Regions from separate parts of the Roseibium sp. ROS1 genome, predicted to be linked through region 1. Evidence: riboswitches for the same ligand, from Rfam matches in the RefSeq annotation. Region 1 holds a riboswitch; the other holds the start of a gene.
The links. A riboswitch is a leader RNA that binds a small molecule or an ion and turns the genes downstream of it on or off. The one in region 1 is predicted to bind S-adenosylmethionine.
Positions count from the first base shown of each region.

Region 2: it holds a riboswitch for S-adenosylmethionine, as region 1 does, so the genes downstream of both, ACYQ6M_RS19750 (hypothetical protein) here and ACYQ6M_RS18345 (O-succinylhomoserine sulfhydrylase) in region 1, are expected to answer to the same signal.

Region 1 is NZ_BAAGIG010000003.1:479,477-486,687, forward strand. Features, by position in the region: gene ACYQ6M_RS18320 (tellurite resistance TerB family protein) at 285-698, shown strand; gene ACYQ6M_RS18325 (alpha/beta hydrolase family protein) at 717-1,817, shown strand; gene ACYQ6M_RS18330 (hypothetical protein) at 1,927-2,331, shown strand; gene apaG (Co2+/Mg2+ efflux protein ApaG) at 2,345-2,746, opposite strand; gene ACYQ6M_RS18340 (CDP-alcohol phosphatidyltransferase family protein) at 2,957-3,574, shown strand; gene ACYQ6M_RS18345 (O-succinylhomoserine sulfhydrylase) at 3,571-4,770, opposite strand; SAM riboswitch at 4,816-4,895, opposite strand; gene ACYQ6M_RS18350 (2'-deoxycytidine 5'-triphosphate deaminase) at 5,034-6,170, shown strand; gene ACYQ6M_RS18355 (YigZ family protein) at 6,177-6,725, shown strand; gene ACYQ6M_RS18360 (ion transporter) at 6,957-7,211, opposite strand, start outside.
Region 2 is NZ_BAAGIG010000003.1:783,553-790,763, reverse strand. Features, by position in the region: gene ACYQ6M_RS19775 (Crp/Fnr family transcriptional regulator) at 200-889, shown strand; gene ACYQ6M_RS19770 (RrF2 family transcriptional regulator) at 946-1,377, opposite strand; gene ACYQ6M_RS19765 (group III truncated hemoglobin) at 1,475-1,978, shown strand; gene ACYQ6M_RS19760 (hypothetical protein) at 1,969-2,190, shown strand; gene ACYQ6M_RS19755 (acyl-CoA thioesterase) at 2,456-2,800, shown strand; gene ACYQ6M_RS19750 (hypothetical protein) at 2,952-3,251, opposite strand; SAM-I-IV-variant riboswitch at 3,293-3,417, opposite strand; gene ACYQ6M_RS19745 (YoaK family protein) at 3,515-4,204, shown strand; gene ACYQ6M_RS19740 (ABC transporter ATP-binding protein) at 4,233-4,982, opposite strand; gene ACYQ6M_RS19735 (ABC transporter permease) at 4,979-6,217, opposite strand; gene ACYQ6M_RS19730 (efflux RND transporter periplasmic adaptor subunit) at 6,214-7,211, opposite strand, start outside.

The DNA of each region.
Region 1 (7,211 bases):
AACCCGGTCGGTTTTTTGGCTTTTCGGCCGGTTGCTGCGGCGCGACACTAGATCAACGCGCCTCTATGTGCAATCACATGAACACAGCTAAGTTGACCGAAATCTCGGGCTTTGCGCACTCTTTCCGCCCGCGGACATATCGTGCCGGAAAAAAGCGGATAACTCCGGTCAATCGATTGTCTCATACCGGTGACTTGAAGCTTGTCTTCCAACCCGTTACATCGGGCGCACGATCAAGAAGAAATTTTCCGTCTTTTGGCGCTACGGGAGAATGAATAGTGTCTATGAACGAGCCGATCAGCGTACAGGAAGCCCTTATCTACGTGATGGTTATCGTCTCGGCGTCGGACAACCAGATGACCGACAACGAACTGGCCACCATCGGCGACATGATCAAGATGCTGCCCGTTTTCAATGGCTATGACGGCAACCGGATCATCCCCGCAGCCCAGCGCTGCGGCGACATCCTGCAGGAAGACAACGGCTTGCAGCTGGTGCTGGAGCTGGTTGGCGACGTCCTGCCGGCAAAGCTTTACGACACCGCATATGCGCTTGGGGTTGAAGTCGCGGCTGCCGATCTCCACGTCGAGAAGGAAGAATTGCGCATCCTTCAGCTTCTGCGCGACCGCTTCAAACTCGACAAACTGACCGTTGCCGCAATCGAGCGCGGTGCGATTGCCCGTCACCGGACCATCTGATCCTCTCGGAGCAGGTATTTGAAAGCAACGAAGGCCCTCGCCTGGGCCGGGGCGGTATCGATAGCCGTCCTGGCAGGTGTTTTCCTGATCTTCCAGGGCCTTCAGGATTTCGATCTTTCTGAATACGAAAGCCGGCCGATTGCCTTTTCCTTCGACGGACATTCCGTCGCCGGAACGTTGCATCTGCCCCACCTGCAAGATCCTGGGCACGCAAACCCGCCTCTGGTCCTGATCGTTCACGGGGACGGGCCAGCGGACCGCTATTCCGGCGGTGGGTACATGCCTCTCATCAGCCGTCTTCTGGACAGCGGTCTTGCCGTCTATTCCTGGGACAAGCCTGGCGTCGGCGAAAGCCAGGGCAACTGGCTTTCCTTTTCCATGGATGAGCGAGCCCGCCTCGCGGCAACGGCCCTTGCGGCCGCCAAAGAACAGCCCGAATTGAAGACGTCTCCAGCCGGATTTCTCGGCTTTTCGCAGGCGGGGTGGGTTTTGCCCATTCTGGCGGAAGAGCCAGCACAGGGCGATTTCTTCGTGATTGTCGGCGGAGCTGTCAACTGGTTGCGGCAGGCTGGGTATTATACCCGGCGCAGGCTGGAGCTTGCAGGTGCAGACAGCAAGGCGATCGACAAGACACTCGCGCAGGACGCAAAAGACGGACAAAAGTTTCTAGACCGGGATTTTTCCTATCAGGACTATCTCGACAGCGGCATGGACAGGGTTCCGATGCCGGAAGATCGCTTCACCTTCGCGCGCCGGAATGCGGCTTCCGACTCCACCACCTCCCTTGCCCGTATTTCCTCGCCCGTTCTGACACTGCACGGCACAGAGGACCTCAATGTCGATCCTCATTTCAATTCCGGCATCTATCGAAAGATGCTGACGGACAACAATCCCGCCAACCGCTTCGTGATCGTCCCGGAAGCAACCCATGCGCTGTTGCGGGCGGAAGCCTTCAACTACCAGCTCGAAGGGCAAATGCCTTCCTGGTCGAAGGCCTTGTTCATGGTCCTGGGGCGCCGTGCCTACGCACCGGGCGCACTGGACACCATAACAATCTGGATCAAGGAACAGGCCTCAACAGCAAACAGCCTTTCAACTTCACCAGATCGATCAAATTGAACCCTTTTTGTTTTCGGTCCTTCAATCCGCCGCACCTTATCACCGGTGCGGGGACAGCACGCTTGTGGGCTGCCGGGACCTGTAGGTCCTTCAGTGCGGAGACAGGGACATGAGCAATCAGGCAATCGGAGAGCGGACAAGTGTGCGCTATCCACTGAGGCGACGCCGCCAGAGGCTGCGCGTACAGCGCCCCATGCCTTATGCTGTCCGGTACGTGCAGGTTCGCACCGCTCCAAAGCAGGCGAACTGGGGCACGCGAATGATGATTGCCTTTGCAGGCTTCGTCTGCGGCCTTGCAGCCGACGCGCTGGTGATGTTTGCCGAAGACCATTTCCATCTGGCAAAGAACCGGGATCCGGATCTTTTCGCATGGGTGCTCGGCACCGGCTTTGCCGGCCATATCCTCTATCTGATCTTCGGAATACTAGCGGTCACGTTGCTGACGGCCTTCAACCGCCGCAAGTGGATCTTGTGGCTGCTGATCGGCTTTGTCGGCGGACTGCTGAGTATCTGATCGGCTGATAGCCTCAATTCAGGCTGTGGATCGCATCCGGCAGATCGAGTGAAAACGCCGGAATGACGACGTCGAACATGGAGCCGTCCGGACGTTCCATCGAGTAGGACCCGGCCATGATGCCGCTGTCGGTCGAAAGCGGGCAGTGCGACGAATACTCATAGGTCTCGCCAGGCTCTATCACCGGCTGTTCGCCGACCACGCCCTCGCCGCTGACTTCTTCCTGGCGCCCTCTGGCATCGGTTATCTGCCAGTAACGCGTCTTCAGCTGCACCGGTTCGCTGCCACCGTTGTGGATCTCGACCATATACGCCCAGATATACTCGCTCTCTTCCGGACGCGATTCATCGTCCAGATAAAACGGCTCGACGGAGACTTCGATCCCTTGGGTGATGGCGGTGTAACTGCCAGACACGGCTTTTCCTTAATTTCAGAACTGCGAACCTTGAAATAGACCGGTCCCAAGCGACTTCCACGGGTGGTGCCCGCTCGTTCAGGAGGGGCTTATAGGGCGAATGACGCAAGCGTGAAAGAGGGTTGTGACATATGAGGCCGGAATTGCTTGAGATTTGAGGCCGGATTTTGCAAGAACACCATCTGTCAGACCCAAAACAGTGATCTCTTCATGTTCGATGCCCACCTGCGCCCGCTGATCGATCCGCCGTTGAACCGGCTGGGCCTGATCCTTGCCGGCACGGGGCTTACCGCCAACAGCGTGACGCTGGCGGGCTTTGCTGCCGGTATGGGGGCAGCCATCGCTATCGCAACTGGTCATACCCTGATCGGCTTGTTCCTGATCGCGGTCAACCGATTTGCAGACGGTCTCGATGGCGCGTTGGCCCGGGCAACGGCCAAGACGGATCTCGGCGGCTACCTCGACATCACACTGGATTTCTTCTTCTACAGCGCAATCCCTCTGGCCTTTGCCATACAGGACCCGGCCCGCAACGCTTTGCCGGCGGTGGCACTTCTTGCCAGCTTCTACGCCAACGGCTCGGCCTTTCTGGCCTTTGCCATCATGGCGGAGAAGAACAAGCTGACCACCGACGCTCAGGGCTCCAAATCGCTCTATTACATAGGCGGGCTGGCCGAAGGTACCGAGACCATCGCGCTATTCCTGCTGATGGCCCTGGTTCCCGCCTGGTTTCCTGCGCTTGCCTACGGTTTTGCCGCGATATGCGTCGTGTCCGCCGGCGCCCGGGTGCTCATTGGCGTGAAGGCGCTGCGGCAGACAGGCCGTTAGATCGCCTGGAGCGCCTTCTCGATATCTTCCAGCAGATCCTGCGGATCCTCCAGACCGATTGAAAGCCGCAGGATACCATCGGTGATACCGAGTTCCGCGCGCGCTTCCTCGCCAATCGACTGGTGCGTGGTCGTCGCCGGATGGGTGATCAGGCTCTTGGCGTCGCCCAGGTTGTTGGAGATCTTGACGATTTCCAGCGCGTTTGTGAAACGGAACGCGGCTTCCTTGCCGCCCTCGATTTCCATCGCCAACATGGTGGATCCGCCGCTCATCTGGCGTTTGGCAACATCGGCCTGCGGGTGGTCGTCCCGGCCCGGATAGATCAGCCGCGCGACCCTGGACTGGCTTGCCAGATAGTCGGCAATCCTGCCCGCCGTTTCCGTCTGGCGCGCAACGCGCAGCGGCAGCGTTTCCAGGCCCTTCAACAGGACCCAGGCACTGAACGGGCTCATGTGCGGACCGGTATGCTTGATGAAAGGCATGACCTCGTCGTTGATCCATTCCTCGTCCGACAGGATCACACCACCGAGGCACCGGCCCTGGCCATCGATGTGCTTGGTGGCCGAATAGACGACCACATCGGCACCGAGCTGAAACGGCGACTGATACAGCGGGGTCGCAAACACGTTGTCGACGATCAGACGGGCACCGGCTTCCTTGGCGATCTGTGCCACGGCCTCGATGTCGATGACTTCCAGCGTCGGGTTGGTCGGGCTTTCCAGGAACAGGGCCTTGGTGTTCGGCCGAACAGCCGCCTTCCACTGCTCGATGTCCGTTCCGTCTACCAGCGTGCTTTCAACGCCGAAACGCGGCAACAGTGTTTCGCAAATATAGCGGCAGGAGCCGAACAGGGCCTTGGCGGCAATCACGTGATCGCCTGCCCTTACCGCTGCCATCAGCGCCAGATTGACGGCCGCCATGCCGCTGGCGGTTGCCCGCGCGGCCTCGGCCCCTTCCAGTGCCTTGATACGGTCCTCGAACATGGTAACGGTCGGGTTGGCATAGCGCGAATAGACATAACCCGGGTCCTCGCCATTGAACCTGGCCTCGGCAGCTTCGGCACCGCTGTAGGTGAAGCCCTGGGTCAGGTAGATGGTCTCCGAGGTCTCACCAAACGGTGACCGCATGGTGCCGCCATGAACCAGAGTGGTTGCAGGGCGCCAGTTCTTGTTTCCGGTCTTGGTGGTCTCAGTCATGTCTTTCATTCGCTCCAAACGCAAAAAACCCCAGCCTCAAGACCGGGGTTCTCACCTCCGGCCTTTTTAGCAACTTGTTTAACGTGGCTGCAAGCCGGCCGGCCCAAATCACCACGAAGTGAGCCTGTCCTACGGGAAAAGCGGGCACAGGTCAATTGTCTTGCGCACGATCCCTTCAAAAGCCCCGTTCTGCCAGAATGCCTGTTGGCGCGGGCGGCCCGATCCTTTAATGACCATAGACCAGCATAATGCGGAACATCTTCATGAACGTCACAGCGGGTCAGGTCTTGAACGGAAGCGCACTTCTCACAGCAAACGGCATTTTGCCGGAACGGGTAATCCAGGCCATGTTCGCCGCCGGAGAGATTTCAGCGGACGCGCCGCCTGTCACCGGTCAGATACAGCCTGCCAGCCTCGACCTGCGTCTGGGCAAGGAAGCCTACCGGGTGCGTGCCAGCTTCCTGCCGGGCCCCGACATCCAGGTAGCAGCTCGGCTTGAGCAGATGAAACTGCACACGGTCGACCTGAGCGAAGGTGCCGTCCTTGAAACAGGCTGCGTCTATATCGTGCCGCTGCAGGAAAGCCTCGCCCTGGCTCCCGATATTTCGGCAACTGCCAACCCGAAAAGCTCGACCGGCCGCCTGGACGTCTTCACCCGCGTCATCACAGACAACGGCCTTGCCTTCGACACCATTCCGGCCGGCTACACCGGTCCGCTTTATGCCGAAATCTCGCCGCTGACCTTTCCGATCCTCGTGCGGTCCGGGTCCCGCCTCAGCCAGATCCGCTTCCGGCGCGGTCAATCGCTCATTCCCGATGCGGAGCTGGAAGAGGTGCACAAGGCCCACACGCTGATGAGCGGTGGCAACGAGCGCATCGGCAACGGTGTGCAGCTTTCCATCGATCTGGAAGGGACCGGACCCAACAGCCTGATCGGATATCGCGCCAAGCAACACTCCGGACTGATCGATGTCGATGTCGTCGGCGCGCAGGACGTCCTGGATTTCTGGGAACCTATCTATCGCCGCCAACGGGCGGAACTTATCCTCGATCCGGATGCATTCTATATTCTGGTCAGCCAGGAAGCTGTGCATGTGCCGCCGGACTATGCGGCCGAAATGGTGCCGTTCGATCCACTCGTCGGCGAATTCCGCGTCCATTATGCAGGCTTCTTCGATCCCGGTTTTGGCCACGCCAGTGCCGGTGGTGTCGGCTCGCGCGCGGTTCTTGAAGTCCGCTCACATGATGTCCCGTTCATCGTGGAACACGGCCAGACCATCGGGCGTCTGGTCTATGAACACATGGCGGAGCGCCCGGCGACACTCTACGGTGAAGGCATCGGCTCCAACTATCAGGGCCAGGCACTCAAGCTGTCCAAGCACTTCAAGGCACCCGCCTGACCGCCGATGGCCCTGAAAACCGTCACCCGTGAGTTTGAAGGATTTCTGGAAGACCGGAAGTCCCGCTTTCTGGCGCATCTGGTGCCGGTGGACATGTTCGACCAGCGGATGGAAGAGCTGCGCAAGGAGCACAAAAAGGCCAATCACATCGTCACGGCGCACCGGAGACTTCTGGAAGACGACCGGATTGAGGAGAGCGGCAAGGACGACGGTGAACCGGCTGGCACCTCCGGCATGCCGACATTGCGCGTGCTGCAAGGCGCCGAACTGATCAACTGCGCTGTTCTGATCGTGCGTTATTTCGGCGGTACGAAACTCGGCGGTGGGGGCCTCGCCCGGGCCTATTCCGGCGCAGCGCAGGATGCGATCTACAACGCCGACCTGGTACCGTTTCAAAAGATACTGTCGAAAACAGTTCGCGCAGATTTTGCGTCCGGATCGGAACTGGAACGGCGGGTCGAGACCCTCGGCCTCACCGTCATGGCGCGCGACTACACCGAAGACGGAGTGACGCTGACCGTCGAAGGGCCGGAAGAGGTTCTGGCTGAACTTTAGGGAGCGTCGACGTCCCGTCACTCCTTCCAAGCACTAGGGCCGGCCCCTCCCCCAGTCGTCATTGCCGAACTTGATCCGGCAATCCATACCTGGATCTCAGTCACAAAGAGACAATTGGCTCAGGAAACGGAGCGTCCTGGTTCCCACGGTTCAGCCATGGGACGACGCCTCAGATCGTGAGTAGCTCTTGGTGCATCCGCTGACGCCACTGTTTCAGTCCGCCGCGCCGCCTTACGTCCGCGTCTTGCCGGCTTCCGCCTTCAGCTCTTTCAGTTCTGCTCGAAGCGCCCTGACCTCTTCCAGGATCAGACCTGTGTCGTCGTGGATGGCCTGGCGGTTGGCGTCGGCTTCAGCCTCGTGTTCCTCCTGCATGGCGGAGACGATGATACCGATAAAGAGGTTCAGCACCGTGAAGGCCGTGCACAGGATGAAGGGGACAAAGAACAGCCAGGAATAGGGATAGACATCCATGACCGGACGCACGAT
Region 2 (7,211 bases), 300 kb from region 1:
GACGAAACGGTGAAACGAAAAAACGGCCCTGCGGGGTACAGGGCCGTTTTTCGTGGAGGTCCGGAAGAGGGGAGGGGCGGCCCCGCTTCCATGTCCTTAGATATAGGGTTATTTTGCTGGAATGCACGTGATGGGCATCACAAGATGGCGTTTGATCTTGTAATTTCGCGGGCAGCAGCGCTTTTGGCAGGGGTAAGGTGTGGCTGAAATCAAGGATTTTTTAAAAAATAGCTTTTCGCTTGAAGGGCTTGACCCGGAACTGGCTGTCGGCCTGTCGCGCCTTGCAAGGCCGATGAAAATATCGGCTGGCACCATTCTCTTCGAAAATGGCGATCCCGGAAACGGCTGTTACGCGGTTCTGGAGGGCTCGCTCAAGGTATCGCTTTTGTCCGTTGAAGGCGACGAGCAGCTGCTTGCAGTGCTCGGCCCTGGCGATCTTGTCGGCGAACTGGCCCTGCTTGATGGCCGTCCGCGGTCGGCAACGGTCATCTCCCTGAAGGAAGCCCAGCTTGCCTTCATCGACAAGGCCGCCTTCCAGCGGTTTGCCGACGAGAACCCGGCCGTCTACCGGCATATGCTGTCGATCGTCGGCAAGCGGCTGCGCCATGCCAATGATGTGCTGGCGGCACGCTCGTTCCTGCCCTTGCCGGGAAGGGTCGCCCAGACCCTGCTGCAGTTGGCGGAAACCTTCGGCAAGCCGCTCGACGATGGCCGGTTGCTGATCCACTACAAACTCAGCCAGGCAGATATCGCCAACATGGCAGGTGCCGCGCGCGAAAACGTCAGCCGTGTCCTCAACGACTGGAAGAGGGCAGGCACCATCAGCCGGATTTCCGGCTACTACTGCCTGGAGCAGATGGACTTCCTGGAAAAGGCTTCGACGCTCTAGGAAAACCAGGCTCGAAACGGATGGTCCCCGTCTGCCTTGTTGCAGCCGGGGTTGCCTCAGGCGCTGGTTTCGACTGGCAGTGCCACCTGTGTTCCGGCCAGAATGGATGCCAGCGTTTCGGTATTGAGGCTTTCCAGAAAGGCTTCCGAGGCTCGCGCCATTGCGCCCTTCAGCGCACACCGGGGCAGGAAGGCGCAGACTGTGGGCTCGGGCTTCAGGCAGGCGACGACGCCAAGGTCCGGCTCGATCAGCCGCACGACATCCCCCAGGCGGATCATGTCCGGTGTTTTCGCCAGCCGTATCCCGCCGCCACGCCCGCGCGTCGTCTCCAGATAGCCACCCTTGGCGAGATGAGCGACAATTTTCATGACATGTGATTTGGCAAGGCCAAGCTGCCGCGAAAGCTTGTCGACGGTCTGCGGGACGTCGGATTGGCCGGTCGCCATCAGAATTCTCAAGGCAAAATCGCTGGCCTGACTGAGGCGCATGGCTGGGTCTCTTTAAACATTCATCTTATATGTTGATTTTAGCGGGTTGTTGTGCCATTTAAAAGATGCATCTTAAATGAATGTTATGGAGGCGGCTATGGAAGCCCCTAACTCCAGTACCAACAGATACAAGCTGAAGAGACGCGAAACGCCGGACCAGGGCGACCGGCTCCGTCGTTACGAGAAGGTCGATGAACAGGCGATCCATGTGATGGTGCATACCTTCTATGGATGCATTCGCCAGCATCCTCGGCTCGGAGGCATCTTCGAACGCCGTCTGGCTGGCCGGTGGGAAGAGCACCTGCCGAAAATGGAAGCCTTCTGGCAATCCGTCCTGATGAAGAACGGCGCCTACAAGGGCAAGCCCGTGCCGGCTCACCTGAAGCAGAAGGAGCTGGTAAGCACGGATTATGGCGAATGGCTCGGTGTCTTCCGGCCCGTGATCCGTGAATTGTTCGTGCCGGACCTCGCAGACGAGATTGTGGCCATTGCCGAACGCATCGCGCAGAGCCTGTGGCTGGCCACCTTCGGAACCCCTGGAGCCAATCCGCCTGCCGAACTGACATCGCAACCCTCTGAATGGAGCGGATCATGCTGGTAACGATTGTCCTGATAGCGGAAGTGCTGGTGTTCGTCTGGTTCACCGTCTTTTCGCTGATGCTTCTGTCCATGTATCTGGATTCGCGCGGCATGCCGCTGCCGAAACTGGATGTCGCTGGCCGCACACTCATCGGCAGCGCGAAACTGGCCTTCATCACCGGCATCGTCGCCCTTTCGGCGATGACAGTCCTTGAAATCCAGGCCTTCAGCTAGAAAGCAACCGAAATGAATACCTCCAACCTTCTGCTTCGCGGCCTGCCGATCCTGCTGATCTGGGTCGCTGCCCCCATGCCGTTGTGGATCATGGCAATCCTGATGTTTGTCCTTTGACGGTGGACTTGATCCGCAGTTCCTTCTGAGGCCCTCCGATCAACCACTTCTATTCTTGCAGGTGATGACCTAGTCTTCTTGCGAGAATCAGCGGAGGGGCTCAGGCGTGTACGACGAAAAGCCGACAGGCGATCTGACATTGCGCACCATGGCAATGCCTGCCGACACCAATGCCTCGGGAGATATTTTCGGGGGCTGGGTGTTGTCGCAGATGGACCTGGCAGGCGGTATCGCAGCCGGTCAACGGGCCGAGGGACGTGTCGTGACCATCGCGGTCGACAAGATGAAATTCATCCGGCCTGTCCATGTGGGCGACGTGCTGTGCGTTTATGCCGAAGTCCTTCGTGTCGGCAACTCGTCGATGGAAATCAAGCTTGAATCCTGGGCCCTGCGCCATCGCTACGGCCATCGTGAAAAGGTGACCGAAGCGGTCTTCACCATGGTGGCCGTCGATGACGGCGGCAAGCCGCGCCCGGTCCCCAAGAGGGACTGAGCGCCGCGATCTCATCCGGCTTGGTTCCCCAAAAAACTCATCCTTCGAGACAGGCCTTCGGCCTTCCTCAGGATGAGGCGAGTTGTTGCAGCACGCCTGTATCAAAGAAATTGGCAGAGTGCAGACGTTGTGCACACACGGGGCACCCCCGTCAGTGCCTGACGGGTCCGTGCCGGTTGAGAATATCGGCAAAGAGGTCTTCATCGACAGCGCAGGTGCAGCCGTTCGCCCACAGTTGAAGCAGTGTTTTCAAACGCTCGGTGCGGGCGGTCTGGCTCAGCGGCGCCTTGTGCCGCGGTAGGCCACCCAGGATGCGCAGGGATTTGATCCGCGCCAGCACGCAGTCTTCAGCAGCCTGGCACCAGATATCCGTTCCGGCAAGCTTGGAGCTCGCAGCCACATGGTTCTCGATCAGATCTGCCGCACGTCCGGCAAAAGGGTCCTGAGACAAAAAATCCTCCATCGGTTGCCCGAGGAGGACTGGCGCATGCAAATTAACCGCTTAGTTGCCGGAAAGCCTCGGTTGAGGGTCTGACCAGCCGCATCCCTGTTGCGGAAACCACCTTGCCCGGAATGGCAGGTTGGCGAGGGCGCCAGCCCTTCTCTTGATGATGGCGCGCTTATGCCATGTCCAATCCGGCTTGGCAAGTCCACCAGTGCATGGCACATCTTCCTCAAAGGACTAGCTCGGGAGCTCCACAATTGGACCGATCCATGTTGCATCACAGTCGGCCGTTGGTGCCGATCCTGCTCGCCTTTTGTGCCTGCTTCATCGATGTGGTCTGCATTCTCGGCCTGTTTCACACCTTCACGGCATTCATTACCGGAACGCTTGTCGTCTTGTGCACGGAGGTGTTTCACCAGGGGCAAAACGCGGCTCTGAAGGTTTTCGTGCTCGCGGTTTTCTTCGGTTCGACTCTCTTCTGGTTCGTTTCGGTCACTGCACTGGTGCGCAAAAACAGGATTGCCGTCCGGCATCTGTTCGCGCTCGAAGCTTTGCTGGTGGCGGGCTTCATGTTCGTCGCCGGTCTTGGAGATCCGTCAGCCGGAGGACCGTTGTCTGCCGTCACTCTGACGGCTGTCGGGTTTTCGACCGTGGCCATGTCGTTGCAGAACGTCATCATGCTGACCCTGCTCAACAGGCATGTTCCCACGACCATCATGACCGGCAATACGCTGAAGCTTGTGCTCGGCATCGCCGACTATTTCACGCATCCCGAAACGCGGCCCGACAGCCGCTCCCGGATCCGTCACCAGGCCTTCGTCCTGCTGGCTTTCGCGGCCGGAGGTCTTCTGGCGAGTTTCCTGATGACCGTCATGGGGTTCTGGGCGCTTGCGATACCTGTTGCGCTTTTGATGCTGCTGGCGATAGTCCAGCCGGTGCATGAGCCTCAAGTCGCCTGAAACCGGTGCCAGCTACTCAGGTCGCAAATTATGCGCCCAAGCCGGGTGCTTCTTCCCTTTGGTGGTGCCGGTCGTAATCGATGCGGCCGTCGACCAGATGGATACGCCGGTCCATCCTGTCGGCGAGATCGATATCATGGGTAACGGCGACGACGGTGGTCCTTTCGGTCTTCACAATGGCCTGAAGACTTTCAAACACCTGTTCCGTCGATACACTGTCGAGACTGCCGGTCGGCTCATCAGCAAGGATCAGCTGCGGTGAATTGGCAAGTGCCCGGGCGACAGCGACGCGCTGTCGCTGCCCGCCGGACAATTGCTCCGGGCGGCGGTGAAGAAACTCTTCCAGTCCCAGCGCCGCCAGAAGCTCCGTCGCATGGTCGAGTTGGGCCTTGGGGCTGCGTTTGCCGAGCCGCTGCATCGGGATCATCACGTTTTCCAAAGCGGTAAATTCCGGCAGCAGGAAATGAAACTGAAAAACGAAGCCGAGTTTTTCCAGGCGAAGATGCGCCATTTCGGCAGATGTCAGCGCATGAGTGGGAAGGCCGTCTATCCGGACCTCGCCGGACGTCGGCCTGTCGAGAAGGCCAAGCAGATACAGAAGCGACGATTTCCCGGAACCGGACGGACCGGTAATGGCAACGAACTCCGCCTCGCCAACCTGAAAGCTGACATCCTGTACCAGTGTCACCGGCACGATGGCCGGCAAGATGCGGGTGAGGTTGCTCGCTTCCAGCAGTACGTGGCCGGGAGCCGTCTGTTTTTCCGGGGAAGGGGTCATGTCGCCCCTCGGATAATGTCGACAGGATTGAGCCGTGCGGCTTTCCTGGCGGGAATGTAGCCGGCGATCCCGGATGAAAACAGCGCCAACAGGCAGGCAATGATGTAGTGCAGGGCGGAAAAATAGATCGGCAGGTGGGTCATCTCCACGTCCTGGGTAAATTCGAATTTGACAGACGCGAGATAGCTCGACAGTCCGAAGCCGAGCGCCGAACCTGCAAGAGCGCCAAGGATACCGATCACTAGCCCTTCAAGCACGAAGATCTGCTGAATATCGACTTCCGGAAATCCCAGTGACTTCAGGATCGCGATATCACGCGCCTTTTCGTGCACGATCGTCGAGACGATGTTGAAGATGCCGAAGCCGGCTACCACCAGAATGGCCCCGACAACCGTGTACATGATCACGTTGCGCACGAAGAAGGCTTCCATCAGCCCCTCGTTGGCCTCTTCCCAGGAAACCGACTTGTAGCCGAGCTGCCGCTCGGCCCGTGCGGCAACCGCGTTGGCTTCGGCGATGGAATTGAGGTGGATCGCGATCGAATTGATGACGTCCGGTTTTTCCAGGAGGATCTGCACGGCCTTCAGCGGCGCATAGGCAAGCCCTTCGTCGCTGGTGGTGATGCCACTGTGGAACAGGCCGACGATCTTGAAGCGCTTGGCGACACCGTTTGCGGATGTCAGGGTCACGGTATCGCCCAGGTCCGCCCCCAGTCGCTCCGCGGCCTTGTCGCCGATAACGAGGCCATTCGACGTCGTATCCAGGTCCTCGAAGGAGCCCTGGCGCATATCCTCGCCGATCATGGAGACGGTCAGTTCGCGCTTTGGTTCCACACCGACCAGGGTCATGCCGATGTCCTGTCCGGCATAGCGCAGCACCGCCTGGCCGCTCAGGCGCTGCGCCATCGATCCGTTCACCCAGTCGCGCAGCGAGGCAAGCGCTTCGGTCGGATTTCGGATACCGCGAAGGTCTTCCTTCGGCCTGAGACCATGATAGGTGACAGCGTCATAGACTGCACTGGCCGGTTGTTCCGCCGGTGCGCGTTGCTCGTCCAGGATCTCCACATGGGGAATGGCGTCGATCAGTGTTGCGGTAAAATCCCGCTGAGACCCTTCCATGAGGCTCGCCATCGCCACCGAAAATCCGACACCAAGTGCGACGCCAAGTGTTGAGACAATGGTCTGGCGCAAGCGGTTGCGAATGTGGGTGGATGCGATGCGCAGGAGAAGCATTATTTGCCGTCTCCGGGAACCGGCCTGACCTTCTGTCCTTCTGCCAGATCCGGGTTATAGGGAAAGACGACCCGGTTATCTCCGGTGATCCCCTTCAGCACTTCCGTTGCGCGGGTGCCCTTGATCCCGGTTTCGACCTCCAGCGGAACGATTTTGTTATCCCCATCCAGCGTCAGCAGCTTCGAGCCGTCGAAGGCAGCGGTCGGCAGAAGCAGCGCGTCGTCCTTCTCCGAGGTGACGATATTGATCTCGGCTGTCATGCCGATGCGCAGCGGGGTGTCTTCCGGGAGATCGAGATAGACCCGGTAGTTCTTCAGCACCGGATCGCCTTTCGGAGTGATGCTGGCAACTTCCGCTGTCAGTTCCTTGCCTGGAAAGGCATCTGCACGGATCAGGGCCTTGTGACCCTTGGCGACCTTGGGAATATCCTCCTCGTTGACTTCCGCCACCAGTTGAAGGGGAGAAGGCTGACCGATCCAGAAGAGAATTTCACCGGGTTCGGCAACTTCCCCCACCGACCCGTCCGCCCTCAGAACCATGCCGTCCATGGGGGCCACGATGACATAGTCGCGCAGCCGTTCCTTCTGGGCCGCCGTAATGGCGTTGATGCGGATCAGTTCGTTCTGGGCCTTGTCGTAAACCTGCTGGCTGACGACACGGCGTTCCAGCAGTTGCAACGCACGTTCCTTGTCGGATTGCGCCAGCTCCTGGCGGGCTTCCAGTTCGGCAAGCGTCGCACGGGCATCGCCGCTGTCCAGTTCCGCCAGCTGGTCGCCTTTCTGGACCTGGTCACCCTCGCAGCCGCACAGCGAGACGATCCGCTCGCGGATGATGCTGGTAACCTTCGCCCATCGGACGGGTTCAACGACTGCGGTGGCATAGACCACTTCCGCCGCCCGCCCGGTCGTCGGCATCACGGTCTGCACTTCCGGCGGTTTCTTGAACCACCAAAGTGAGCCCGCGATAGCTCCCGCGATCAGCAGAACAAATATCAAAA